Regions from separate parts of the Tardiphaga alba genome, predicted to be linked through region 3. Evidence: riboswitches for the same ligand, from Rfam matches in the RefSeq annotation. Region 3 holds a riboswitch; each other region holds the start of a gene.

Evidence for each region. Region 3 has a riboswitch for cobalamin ahead of RPMA_RS02040 (ABC transporter ATP-binding protein). Riboswitches for the same ligand answer to the same signal wherever they lie in the genome.
Region 1: it holds a riboswitch for cobalamin, as region 3 does, so the genes downstream of both, RPMA_RS22815 (ribonucleoside-diphosphate reductase subunit alpha) here and RPMA_RS02040 (ABC transporter ATP-binding protein) in region 3, are expected to answer to the same signal.
Region 2: it holds a riboswitch for cobalamin, as region 3 does, so the genes downstream of both, RPMA_RS13915 (TonB-dependent receptor plug domain-containing protein) here and RPMA_RS02040 (ABC transporter ATP-binding protein) in region 3, are expected to answer to the same signal.
Region 4: it holds a riboswitch for cobalamin, as region 3 does, so the genes downstream of both, RPMA_RS21350 (DUF1636 family protein) here and RPMA_RS02040 (ABC transporter ATP-binding protein) in region 3, are expected to answer to the same signal.

The regions. Positions count from the first base shown of each region.
Region 1 is NZ_CP036498.1:4,765,652-4,768,950, reverse strand. Features, by position in the region: gene RPMA_RS22820 (glycosyltransferase family 87 protein) at 1-1,193, shown strand, start outside; cobalamin riboswitch at 1,243-1,454, shown strand; partial or broken gene RPMA_RS22815 (ribonucleoside-diphosphate reductase subunit alpha) at 1,668-3,299, shown strand, end outside.
Region 2 is NZ_CP036498.1:2,920,320-2,923,618, forward strand. Features, by position in the region: gene RPMA_RS13915 (TonB-dependent receptor plug domain-containing protein) at 1-1,685, opposite strand, end outside; cobalamin riboswitch at 1,798-2,005, opposite strand; gene RPMA_RS13920 (nitroreductase) at 2,104-2,778, opposite strand; gene RPMA_RS13925 (NAD(P)H-dependent flavin oxidoreductase) at 3,006-3,299, shown strand, end outside.
Region 3 is NZ_CP036498.1:419,157-422,455, forward strand. Features, by position in the region: gene RPMA_RS02030 (DUF3526 domain-containing protein) at 1-164, opposite strand, end outside; gene RPMA_RS02035 (ABC transporter permease subunit) at 166-1,569, opposite strand; gene RPMA_RS02040 (ABC transporter ATP-binding protein) at 1,571-2,275, opposite strand; cobalamin riboswitch at 2,420-2,618, opposite strand; gene RPMA_RS02045 (alkaline phosphatase D family protein) at 2,745-3,299, shown strand, end outside.
Region 4 is NZ_CP036498.1:4,470,953-4,474,251, reverse strand. Features, by position in the region: gene cobT (nicotinate-nucleotide--dimethylbenzimidazole phosphoribosyltransferase) at 1-849, opposite strand, end outside; cobalamin riboswitch at 948-1,143, shown strand; gene RPMA_RS21350 (DUF1636 family protein) at 1,236-1,682, shown strand; gene cobU (bifunctional adenosylcobinamide kinase/adenosylcobinamide-phosphate guanylyltransferase) at 1,679-2,209, shown strand; gene cobW (cobalamin biosynthesis protein CobW) at 2,210-3,223, shown strand.

The sequences.
Region 1 (3,299 bases), 1.5 Mb from region 3:
TGCTGATCGTCTGCGCCGTTCTCGCGATCCTGCAGATCGCGTCCTTCTTCATGTATTTCGGGCGCGGATGGATCTTTGAACCAAGCGGCCTGGGCGCGCCCACTGACTTCATCAATGTCTATTCCGCCGGCCGCCTCGTGCTCGATGGCCATCCCGCATGGGCCTATGACTGGGACATCCAGAAGACGCTGCAAATCGCGGTGCTCGGCCAGAGCTATCCCGGCAATTTCGCCTGGCACTATCCGCCACCATTCCTGTTCGTCGCGGCCCTGCTTGCGAAATTTCCCTATGCGGTGGCTTTTGTCGGATGGGCCATGGTCAGCGCGGTGCCTTATCTCATGGTCATGCGCGCGATCGTCGGGCGCCCGTTCGGCTTGCTGGCCGCGGCTGCTATCCCTGTCGTCTTCACCAATGTTCTGGTGGGACAGAACGGCTTTCTCACTGCGGCATTGATCGGCGGCACGCTGGTCTTGCTGCCGACGCGGCCGATCCTGGCCGGCATCTGCCTCGGTCTGCTCAGCTACAAGCCGCAATATGGCGTGCTGTTTCCGCTGGTGCTGATCGCTGCCGCGCAATGGCGCGTTTTCATCAGCGCCGGTGTGACCACGGTGTCGCTCGCGGTCGTGTCGTGGCTCGCCTTCGGCACCGAAAGCTGGCAGGCCTTTTTCCACTGGATGCCGATGTTCTCGCAGGCCTTCCTTGTCGAGGGCCGCGCGCCGTTCGGCAAGATGCAGAGCATCTTCGCGCTGGTGCGTTACTTCGATGGCAGCGAGACGCTGGCCTGGGCGCTGCATTGGAGTCTTCTCGCCATCGTTGCTTCGACGCTGGTGTGGCTGTGGCGCAGCCATGCGCGCTACGAGTGGAAGGCGGCAGCATTGGCGATCGGCGCACTGCTCGCGACGCCTTATCTGTTTCTTTATGACGTGATGGTGCTGGCGATTGCAGCCGGCTTCATCCTGCGGGTGGGATTGTCCGAGGGCTTCCTGCGTCACGAGCTGCCGCTGCTGGGTCTCGCCGTCGTCATGCTCATCGCCTACCAGTTTCTCGGCGCTGCACCGACCGGTTTCGGGGCCACGTTGCTGGTCGCGCTGATGGTGGGCATACGGGTCCATCGCGCCCTTGGCGGCAATGCTGGGCGGGCGGGTGCCGTTCTTGGCCAGGCAGTTGTCCACGGTACCAACAGCCCCGCCTGATTTCTTTTCAGGAAACTCACAGCGCGCTTGACACTTCGCCGCGGGTCACACCAAATGTAGATGTCATGGTCCGCCCTGTCGCAAGACTTGGTAGATAATAGGGAAGCCGGTGCGCTCTGATGGAGCTAGGCCGGCGCTGCCCCCGCAACTGTAAGCAGAGAGTTTGTTTCGACCACGTCACTGGGGCCTCACCGCTCCGGGAAGACCGAAACAAACGCTTGATCTGCGAGTCAGGAGACCTGCCGTGACACCAGAAACGTCCATGGGCGGGGTGTCCCAGCGGTCGCTTGCAGGCAATGCCGCGCGTCCGCCCGGCAGTGATGCACGCACCTTCGGCCCCAGCCCCCACAGCTTGATGCATCACACGGGGTCCTGCCGATGCCTTCCACGTCTCACGCTCTCGCCAACGGCCACGATGCCGTGCTTGCCCATCAACCCTCCGAATCGAATGTCGTGCCTGCGCGCGAGCCGTCCATGCAGGTGATCCGTCGCAATGGCACGGTGTCGCCCTTCGATGCCGGCAAGATTTCGGTGGCCATGACCAAGGCTTTCCTCGCCGTCGAAGGCAACACCGCCGCTGCATCTCGCCGCGTTCATGAAGCTGTCGAGCAGCTGACCGGCGAGGTTTTTGCCGCGCTGACGCGGCGGATCGGGGAGGGGCGCACCTTCCACATTGAGGACGTGCAGGATCAGGTCGAACTGGCGCTGATGCGCAGCGAGCACCACAAGGTGGCGCGTGCTTATGTGCTGTATCGCGAGGAGCGTGCCCGTCGTCGTGCCGAGGAAGCCGCCGCGAAGCCAGCCGCTGTTCCGGCCGTGCCTGCGCTACATGTGACGCTCGCCAGTGGCACGCGTGTGCCGCTTGATGCCGCGCGTCTGGCGCTGATCGTCAACGAAGCCTGTGCTGGTCTCGATGGTGTCGATGCAGCGCCGGTGCTGGAGGAGACGAAGCGCAATCTCTATGACGGGATCACGCTGGACGAACTGGCGCTGGCCGGCATCATGGCCGCGCGTACGCTCGTGGAGCAGGAACCGAACTACACCTATGTCAGCGCGCGCCTGCTGCTCGACAAGCTGCGCACCGAAGTTCTGACCTATGTGCATGGCGTGCCAAATTCGGCTTCGCAGGCCGACATGGCTACGCGCTATGCGGAGTATTTCGGCGCTTATGTGAAGACGGGCATCGAAGCCGAACTGCTCGATCCCGAGCTTGCGCGCTTCGATCTCAAGAAGATCGCCGCTGCATTGAAGCCGGAACGCGATCTGCAGTTCCAGTTCCTCGGTCTGCAGACGCTGTATGACCGCTATTTCCTGCATGTCGGGGTAACCGCATCGAGCTGCCGCAGGCCTTCTTCATGCGCGTCGCCATGGGCCTCGCGCTGCGCGAGATCGATCGCGAAGCCCGCGCCATCGAATTCTACAATCTCTTGTCGTCCTTCGATTTCATGGCCTCGACGCCGACGCTGTTCAATGCCGGCACCCAGCGGCCGCAGCTGTCCTCCTGCTTCCTCACCACCGTGGCCGATGATCTCGACGGCATCTTCAAAGCCGTGAAGGATAATGCGCTGCTGGCAAAATATTCCGGCGGCCTCGGCAATGACTGGACCCGCGTGCGCGGGTTGGGCGCGCATATCAAGGGCACCAATGGCGAGAGCCAGGGCGTCGTGCCGTTCCTGAAGGTCGCGAACGACACCGCCATCGCCGTCAACCAGGGCGGTAAGCGCAAGGGCGCGGTCTGCGCCTATCTCGAGACCTGGCACGTGGACATCGAGGAATTCCTCGACCTCCGCAAGAACACCGGCGACGATCGCCGCCGCACCCACGACATGAACACGGCCAACTGGGTGCCGGACCTGTTCATGCAGCGCGTCGAACAAGATGGCGAATGGACGCTGTTTTCGCCGGACGAGACACCGGACCTGCACGATCTCTATGGCAAGCCGTTTGCCGAGCGCTACGCCGCCTATGAGGCGAAGGCGGCGCGCGGCGAGATGCGCGTGTTCAAGACGGTGCGTGCCACCGATCTGTGGCGGCGCATGCTCACCATGGTGTTCGAGACCGGCCATCCCTGGATCACCTTCAAGGACCCCTGCAATCTGCGTTCGC
Region 2 (3,299 bases), 2.5 Mb from region 3:
TCGGTGATACGCGCTGTCACAAAACTCTCGGTGCCTTCGGTCGTCGCGAGATCGACATTCACATAGGAAGTGAAGCTGGTGTTGGAATTGATCAGGTTGGTGATGTCATTGCGGAAATAGGTCGCGCCGAAGCGGACCTGATCGTTGAAGAAGGGCTGTTCGAAGCCGACATCATAACCGGTGCTTTCTTCGGGCTTGAGATTGGGATTGCCCGTCGAGAAAAGCGTCTTCTCTAACAGCTGGCTCAAGCTCGGCGCCTTGAAGCCGGTGCCATAGCTCGCTTTCAGCTTGGTCTCGGTCACCGGCACGATCACGGCGGGGGCCACGCGCCAGGTGGTGTGATTGCCGAACTGGTCATGAGAGTCTTCGCGCACATTGGCGACCACGAAGATGCGATCGGCGAGCTGCGATTGCAGTTCGACGAAGCCGGCCTTGTTGCCGGTCTGTGCAACAAATTCCGCGCTGCTCAGCCGGTCCGTCTGCTGTTCCGCGCCGACGACGATGTTGTTGCCGCGTGTGATCTCCGCCACCGTGTGCCAGTCGAATTTCAGCCGGTCGCCGGTGCTGCTGCTCGGCGTTGCCGATGTGGGCGAACGGTCAAACCGGTTGTTGTTCGAATAGTTGACGCCGAAATAGCTGCGGATGCGACCATCCAGCGCCGTCCACACGGCTTCCTCGCGGGTGGCGAATTGCTGCACGGCGTGCGAGCTCTGGGTGGGATTGGGTGCGCTCGGGAAGTTGAAGTCGTCGCCGGTGAAATAGAGCAGCGCATCGGTGTAGCGCAGCACCGAATTGATGGTCAGGTTCTCGTTCAGATCGACGCCGACTTTGCTGGAAATGGTCTTGTTGTCGTAATTGTTGCCGATCGCCCGCTGACCAGGTGGCAGCGACTGCTGCGGCGTGACGGGGACATCGCCGGCATGAAGATGAGCGACACTGAAGGCGTAGTTCACATTGTCCTTCGAGCCGCTGAGACCGATATTCTGGTTGAAGGTGTTGAACGAGCCGGCCTCGAATGTGCCGGAGACGCGGGCCGGGCCTTCGCCCTTGCGGGTGATGACGGAGATCACGCCGCCGATCGCATCGGAGCCATAGAGGCCACTTTGCGGGCCGCGCAGCACTTCGATTTGCTGAACATTCGCTGTCAGCAGGTTCGCATAGTCGAACGCGCCGTTCGGCGTCGAGGGATCGCCGACATCGATGCCGTCGATCAGCACCTTGGTGTGGTTGGAATTGGTGCCGCGCATGAACACCGAGGTCTGGCCGCCGGGGCCGCCGGTCTGCACCACATTGAGGCCCGGAATGGTGGCGAGCACATCGGGCACCGCGCGATATTGCTGGGTCTCGATGTCCTTCTGCGTGACGACGCTGACCGAGCTTGCGACGCGATCGACGGAGGTCGCGATGCCGGTCGGGCTGATCACCACGGGCGGGAAGGGGTTTGGTGCGGCCGTGACGGTCTCCGCAGGGGGCGCAGGCCGGCGGGCGGCGCGCCGGGTGCGGGTCTGCGCCGGCTGCGCCGTTGCGGCATTCGGCCGGGGCGTGACGATCTCGACGGGAGGCAGAAGGTTCGGCGAGGCGATTTGCTGGGCCTGCGCGGCGCCAGCACCGAGCGACAGCGCAAGGATGCAGGAGCTGAGCAGGAAGCGCCCGTGAGTGGGCGATGGACGGAAGGCGGACGACATGAGTGAAACCTCGGTGGTGACGTCAGTGGCACGTCACAGCGAACGAGGTTCACGTGAGACTCTGGGAGTCTCCGATGAACATATGTCTGTACTCCCCGACCGACATCTTCGCGTGTGACCACGATTGACGGCAGGTCTCCTGGCTCGCGGGTCGTCGCCTCCGCATCGCCTTCCCGGGACCGAGTTTCCCAGTGGCATCTGATGAGAGGCTTTCCGCTTACAGTTGCGGGGGCAGCTATGGCATTGAGGCCCGTCGCAACGCGCCTCGCACCACATTCCCTTTTAATCCCTTGCGGGGGACCGTCGGCTGCACGTTAAGGATGATGGTAGCGGGGTGTCAAGAGAAGCAGAGCGATGCCGGACGGCATCCCTGTTGATCGTGTTTGCCTCGCAACACGCGCTGTCCGCTTTCGCCACATTATGTGAAGCCGACGAACCGCGTCGCTTCCGCCACCGATTTGCGCTCGGACACCACGGCATTGGCAGGGAATGTGTCATCGGGCCAGCCGAGCGCGATGCTCTTCATGATGATCTGGTCGTCGGCGATCCCCGCATGCTCGCGCACCACCGGCGACTGCATGATGCCCTGGCTGTTGATGACGGCGCCGAGCCCGCGCGACCAGGCGGCATTGACGAGGGCGGTGGCCACGGCGCCGCAATCGAACGGCGTATCGTCGCTGCCGTCCAGCACGCGGTCATAAGTCACGATGATGCAAACCGGCGCATCGAACTGGCGGAAGCCGCGCAGCACCCAGTCCTGCCGCATCTCCTTGTCGTCGCGCGCGATCCCCATCGCTGCGAACAGCTGCTTGGCAACACCGACCTGACGGTCGCGATGCGCGCCTGCAAATGGCTGCCCGGTGCGGAATTCGCGCGACTGCGGAATGCCGGCGACCATGCGCTCGGTATTGCCGGCGCGGATCTTGTTCAGGGGCTCGCCGGTGATGACGTAGAAATTCCATGGCTGCGTATTCATCGACGACGGCGCGCGCATCGCCAGATTGATGATTTCCTCGATCAGCTTCTGCGGCACCGGATCAGGCTTGTAACCGCGGATGCTCCGGCGGCCGAGAATGACGTCATCGAACTGCATGGGCGTGAAAGCTCCCCGAAAGGCGTTTTTGATTGGCGGGGATATTCGTGGCTTTCGCGGGCGCGTGCAAGATTGACATCGCAGCGCGGGTGCCATTCCGCGACGTGGACATTCGCTGTGGGGCGAATTTCGCTTCGCTCATGCGCCGCGCGTATTAGGATGCGGTCACGGCTGCGCCGCGCGCGTCGATCGCAATGACAAGATCAACAAGAAAGTCGGAAGTGCTGATGTCAGAGAAATTCAACCAGCTTCGTGCCCGCCTGCGGCTGCCCGTGATGGTGGCGCCGATGCTCCGCATCTCCGTGCCGGCGCTGGTGGCGGCGAGCTGCAGCAGCGGCGTGATCGGTTCGTTTCCCACCGTCAACGCGCGCACACCGGATCAACTCGATCGCTGGCTCCACGAGATCAAGGACGGCATCGCCGCGGCCGGCCGCTACGACGCGCCATACTGCGCCAACATCCTCGCACGCTCGGACCCGGACAAGCTGCAGGAGGATCTGAAAATCCTGACCATGCACAAG
Region 3 (3,299 bases):
ATCGCGCTGCGCTGCTTGGCCTGGGTGATGCCGACGAACAGGCCGCCCAGCACCATCGCCGCGAGCAGGATGGCAACGATCGGCAACGTGCGGTCGCGGGTGAGGATGGTCAGCTCATGCCGGAAGATGAGCTGGAACGTGGATGTATGCTTCATCTGCGACATGTCAGGCCATCCGCTTCAGGCTGCGAGAGACGGCGATGGAAGCGAGCGTCGCGGCAGCGGCGAACATCGCGGCCAGCAGCAAAAGGTCGGGCCAGTAGCGGCGGGCTGCAAAGCCGATCGTCGGCAGCTGATATTTGAATTCCGGCACGGTGGCCCAGAGTTTTGAGCCGGCCTTGTAGCTGAAATGAGCGTTGCCGAGCGTGTCGGCATGGGCGACGAGATCGTCGCTGACAATCTCCTGGATCTTGCGGCGTTGCAGTTCTGCGGCGGTGGAGAAATCGCGGTGCTGCGCGAAATCGGTTCCGGCTAGGCCCATGGAAAAACCGCGCAGCGTGATGACGGGAGCGACGAGGCCGATCCATTGCTGGAAGCGCTGCTGGCGCTCGAACGTGTCCCACAATTTGCCGAAGGTCTGGTCGAGCACGCCATAGCCTGCATGGTCATCGACCTTGAGCGCTGCGCCCCATTTGCTGAGCGGCAGAGACGGATCCCATTGCTCCTTGACGCCGAAACTCGATTTCCAGGCCTCGCCTGCGGCTTCGGAGATGTCGTGCGACAAGTGATTGTTGAAATCGAGCCGCGACGGCGTGGGATCGATCACATTGGCAATTTCCGATGCAGTGCGCGGGGCGATCAATGTCGCTGCGACCCAGAAGCCAAGCAAGAGCACGACGGCAGCGCGCGACGAGCGCACCATGGCGGAGACCGCGATGGTGAGGAAGACGAAGAAGCCGAGATAGAGCCCATAGCCCGCAATCAGCCAGAGCATGCGATAGACCACATCGAGCCGCTCGGCGGAGGGCAGGCTGATGGTGGCGACGACCGAGAACACCAGCCAGACCGGAATCACCAGCGCGCAAGCGCAGGCGGCGAGCGCGAGCGCCTTGCCGAGTAGCAATTGCCGCGCGGGCACGCCGATGCTCAGCAATTGCCGCAGCGTGCCGCGTTCGCGCTCGCCGCTGATGGCGCCGAAGCCGATCACGATGATCAGCAGTGGCACCAGTACCTGCACAATCCATGCAGGCGAGAGCTGGCCGAAACGCTGCAGCCCGGTGGCATCCTGCGCCGGCCGGAATTTCAACTCGCTCTGGCGGTGCGCCTGCAGCCAGACGGTGGAGCCGACAAAGGGCTCGATGCCGGGATCGAGCACCGCCAGCGGCGGCTCCGGCTTGAACACATGCATGCCCTGTTCGGCGGCATCATGCGGATGCCGCTCGCCCTGTTGCAGCCAAGCCTGATAATCCAGCGCCTGGCCGGCAGCGCGCTCGTGATTGATCTGCGATTGCCGGATCGATCCCGACGCCAGTGCGACGATGGAGAGCAGGATGATGAGCGCCGCAGCCCACAGCATGCGGCCGTCGCGGATGATCTCGCGCAGATCCTTGAGGGCGATGGTGCGGATCACGTCAGGCTTTCATATGTTCGAGATAGAGGGCCTGCAGATCCGCGTGGCTGACATCGGCGCTGTTCAGTTCCTGCACGAGCTTGCCTCGGCGCATGATGCCGATACGGGTGCCGGTCTGTTTGGCGTGGAAGAGGTCGTGGGTCGTCGTCAGGATGGCCACGCCATTGCGGCTGGCATTGACCAGCAATTCGGAAAACTCGTTGGCGGCGGACGGATCGAGGCCCGATGTCGGCTCGTCCAGCAGCAATGCCTTGGCGTTCTTCGCCAGCGCGATGGCGATGCCGACTTTCTGGCGCATGCCTTTCGAATAGGTGCCGACGCGATCGTCGGCCGCTTGCAGCGGCAGGCCGGCGGCCTGCAGGAGTTCGAGCAGGCGTTCGCGGGGTAATTCCTCACCGATGGCAAGGGTCGCAAAGAAAGCGAGATTCTCGACGCCGGACAGCTGCGGATAGAGATTGACCTGTTCGGGGATGTAAGCGAGCAGCCGCTTGGTCTCAAACGGCTCTGCGGCGACATCGCGCTTGTTAATCAGCAGGCGACCTGCTGTCGGCTGAATGAAATTCAGAAACAGATTGATCAGCGTGGTCTTGCCAGCGCCATTGGCGCCGAGCAGGCAATAGATATCGCCGGGCTGTACGTTGAGCGAGACATCGTCGAGTGCGCATTTGGCACCGAACTGCTTCTTGACGGTGATGGCCTCAAGCATGGGGCGCCGTGCTGAAGCTGGACAGGAAGGAGATCATCCGAAGGACTCGCGATAACGATGCACGTCACCGCAAACCAAACCGTTTTGCCATTCGAAGCGAAGGCAATTCGGCTTCCATCAGGACACCCCGCCCAATGTGCTCGCGTGTGACCACGACTGACGGCAGGTCTCCTGGCTCGCGGGTCAATGCCTTGCGTCGCCTTCCCGGACGGAAATCCAGTGGCATGTGGCGCAGGCTCGCCGCTTACAGTTGCGGGGGCAGCCGCGGAATCGGATCGTCGGAAGAACGAGCCTCACCGCATTCCCTTTTGGTCCGTTAGGAACCGTCGCCGCCACGTTTCTGTGAAATGGCAGAGCGAGTCAATGCCGCGAGTCTGCCATAGTGCGGACGCTGCGGCAGCCTGTCACAGCGTCGTCGCGCGAGATGCTTACAGCCTCTGCGTCACCATCGCGATCCCAGGAGAGCACAATGGCCATCCGCGTGTCCCGTCGCCGCTTTCTCACCACGGCTGCCGCTGGCGCCGGCGTGTTGGCGATGCCCTCGCTCAGCCGTGCGGCGGATCGGCCGGTGGTGTCGCATGGCGTGCAGTCCGGTGATATCGGGCTCGATAGCGGCATGATCTGGTCGCGGGCGGATCGCCCTGCGCAGATGCTGGTGGAAGTGGCGACCACCGATTCCTTCAAGCATGCACGTGCTCTGCCGCCGGTGAATGTGCTGCCGGAGAGTGATTTCACCGCAAAGCTGCTGCTGGAAAATCTGCCTTCGGGGCAGGACATCTTCTACCGCGTGCGCTTCCGCGATCTCGCGCATACGAGCGTGGTCGGCGAGCCCGTCAACGGACGCTTCCGCACCGCGCCGGCGGATCGGCGCGATGTGTCTTTCGTCTGGGGCGGCGACGTCGCCGGGCAGGGCTGGGGCATCAATGCCGATGACGGTGGCATGGTCACCTTCGCCACCATGCGCAAGCACAATCCGGATTTCCTCCTGCATAATGGCGATACGATCTATGCCGACGGGCCGATG
Region 4 (3,299 bases), 1.8 Mb from region 3:
GCGGGCCTCCGGGCAAAGTCGGACCGCGAGCAGCGCAGCGACGCTGGAGATGAAGCCATCGATGATCACCGGCCGTCGCTGCGACGCGGCACCGAGGATCGCGCCGGCCATGCCCGCAATTTCGAGCCCGCCGAATTCGATGAGCACATCGAGCGGCGCCGTCGCATCGTTGCGCGCAGCTGCCATTTCGATAGCTATACGCTTGCGGCTCATACCAGCGTCGTCCTGACCTGCGCCGACGCCGATGCAGTCGTCGAGCGATGCGGGCGCGAGGCGATGAGCGAGCAGTGCAGAGGATGCTGTGTTGCCGATGCCCATCTCGCCAAGCGCAATGATATCAGCGCCGGCTTTGATCTCGCCGATGGCGATGCGGATGCCGTGGTTCAGGGCCTCGGTGGCTTGCCCCGCTGTCATTGCCGGCTCGCGCGCGGCATTGGCCGTGCCCATGCGCACCTTTGCATCGCGCAGGCCGGGATGCACCGGCAGTTCAGCCGCGACACCGATATCGATGACACGGACGTCCATGCCATTGGCTTTGGCAAATGCATTGGCGCTGGCGCGACCGGCGAGATAGGTCATCACCATCGCGACGGTGACGGCGGACGGATATTGCGACACGCCTTCGGCCACGAGCCCGTGATCGCCGGCGAACACCAACAATACAGCCTTCTCGCCGCGCGGTTCGCCGGGATGGCGGATCATGCCGAGTTGCACAGCGAGTTCCTCGATTCGCCCGAGCGAGCCCGGCGGCTTCGCCTTGCCGTCGATGGTCGCACGAAGGCTGGCTTCGGTTGCGGGATCGAGGGGCGTGAGGGCCGGCGGCTGGAAGAGGGGGCTGAAAGAGGTCAAATGCGGGTTCCTTTGGCCGTCTGTCTCGCGCATCCATGGCCTTTCGGTCAACAGTGGCTGCGCAGTTCCGGCCGTGGTTGACCCCGGCTGTGGGTGCAGATAGCGTCCGCCGCGATGGTCCTTCCGCGAGGAAGGTGAAAAGGGAAGCCGGTGCGATACCGGCGCTGCCCCCGCAACTGTAAGCGATGAGCCCGAGCCGGTGCCACTGGGAGTTCCCGATAGGGGAGCTGCTGGGAAGGCGGCAGCGGGCGCCGACTCGCGAGCCAGGAGACCTGCCGTCATGAACTGTGCTTTGGAGGCGTCGTCGGGGCGGGGTGCACCGGACGGGAGCGAGTGGATGCCCGCATCCGCGCGACCCAACAAAGCTCGTCTGATTTGAGCCCGTGATGGATCGCAACGCATCGACCTTGCCTGATGACTCCCGTGTCACCGAATTGCCTCGCCCGCTGCCCTCAGCGCCGGTGGTGGTGAGCGTCTGCGTGAATTGCAAGGCGGCTGATGGTGCGGTCGTCGGCCCGGCGATGCTCGATGCGGTGACGGCTGCGCTCGATGAGCGCGATGTCGCTGTCATGGTGCGGCCGGTGCAATGTCTCAGCGTCTGCAAGCGGCCGACCACCGTCGCGGTGACGAGCCAGGATGGCTACACGTTCTTGTTCGGCGATCTCGTGACGGACACCGGCCCGGATGCCGTCGCCTCTTTCGTGCAGTCCTATCAAAAATCCGACTACGGGCTCGTGCCATGGCGTGAGCGCGCCGATGTGTTGCGCAAGGGCATGGTGGCGCGCGTGCCGCCGCTGCGCTGGTCTCCGGAAGACGGCAGGGCGCCGAAATGACGTCGCTCGGCACCACGCTCGTCCTCGGCGGCGCGCGCTCCGGCAAATCGGCTTTCGCCGAACGGCTGATCGGCGAGATGTCGCTCACAAAAGTCTATCTCGCCACGGCGACGGCCGGCGACGATGAGATGCAGGCGCGCATCGCGCAGCATCGCAAGCAGCGCGGCGAAGGCTGGATCACCGTCGAGGAGCCGCTGGCGCTGGTGGACACGCTGACACGCGAATCCACCATCGGCCGCGTCGTCCTCGTCGATTGCCTGACGCTCTGGCTCTCCAATCTGATGATGGCCGAGCGCGATCCCGAAGTCGAGGCGAAGCGTCTGGTGCGCTTTCTCGACGTGTCGCGCTATCCCATCGTCTTCGTGTCCAATGAAGTCGGCCTCGGCCTCGTGCCCGAGACGCCGATCGGCCGCGCCTTTCGTGATGCGCAGGGCCGTCTCAATCAAACCATCGCCGCAGCCGTCAACAATGTCGCTTTCGTCGCTGCCGGCCTTCCGCTTTGGCTCAAGCGTTTTCAGGAGAACTGAATGTCCCGCGTTCCCGTCACCGTCCTCACCGGCTTTCTCGGCGCAGGCAAAACCACGCTGCTGCGTTCGCTGCTGACGCAAGCCGATGGCCGCCGCATCGCTGTGATCGTCAATGAATTCGGCGATGCCGGTTTCGATGGCGGCCTTGTCGAGGAATGTGCGGCAAAGGCTTGCGCGCCCGGCGACATCGTCGAGCTCACCAATGGCTGCATCTGCTGCACCGTGGCCGATGATTTCGTGCCGACCATGGAAAAGCTGCTGTCGCGCGAGCGCCCGCTCGATGCCATCGTGATCGAGACTTCTGGCCTCGCGCTGCCGCAACCGCTGCTGAAGGCGTTTGCGTGGCCCGCCGTGAAGACACGCGCCACTGTCGATGGCGTCGTCACTGTCGTTGATGCGCTGGCGCTGTCCGAAGGCCGGATCACGCTCGATGAGCATGCGCTCGCCGAACAGCGCGCTGCCGATGAAGGCATCGATCACGACGATCCCATCGAGGAAGTGTTCGAGGATCAGCTCGCCTGTGCCGATCTCGTGGTGCTTTCCAAGAGCGATCTCGTCAGCGCCGAACAGCTCGCCGAGATCGAGGCCAAGCTGAAGGCCGAGCTCCGCGCCAATGTCGGTATCGTCCGCTCCAAGGGCGATCTCGCGCCAACGGTGCTGATCGGCCTCAATGCCGCAGCCGAAGATGACATGGCCGCGCGCGTCGGTCATCACGGCGAGGAAGAAGAACACGATCACGACGATTTCGATAGCATCGTCATCAAGCCGACTGCCGCGGCCGATCTCGACACCATGCGCGCGCGTGTCAGCGATGCTCTCGGTCTCGAAGGCGTGCTGCGCGTCAAGGGCCATGCCCGCATCGCCGACAAGCCTGCCCCGATTGTCGTGCAAGCCGTGGGCGCCCGCGTCGATCTCGCTTTCGCGCGGCCCGATGTCAGCCATCCCGAACATCTCGTGGTGATCGGGCTGAAAGGCTTTGATGCCGACGCAGCAAGAAAAGCGCTGGCGGGCTAGTTCTCTTCCCTCCCCCGGAGCGAAGCGACTGGGGAGGGTGGATCGACGGCGCAGCCGTCGAGACGGGTGGGGTGCT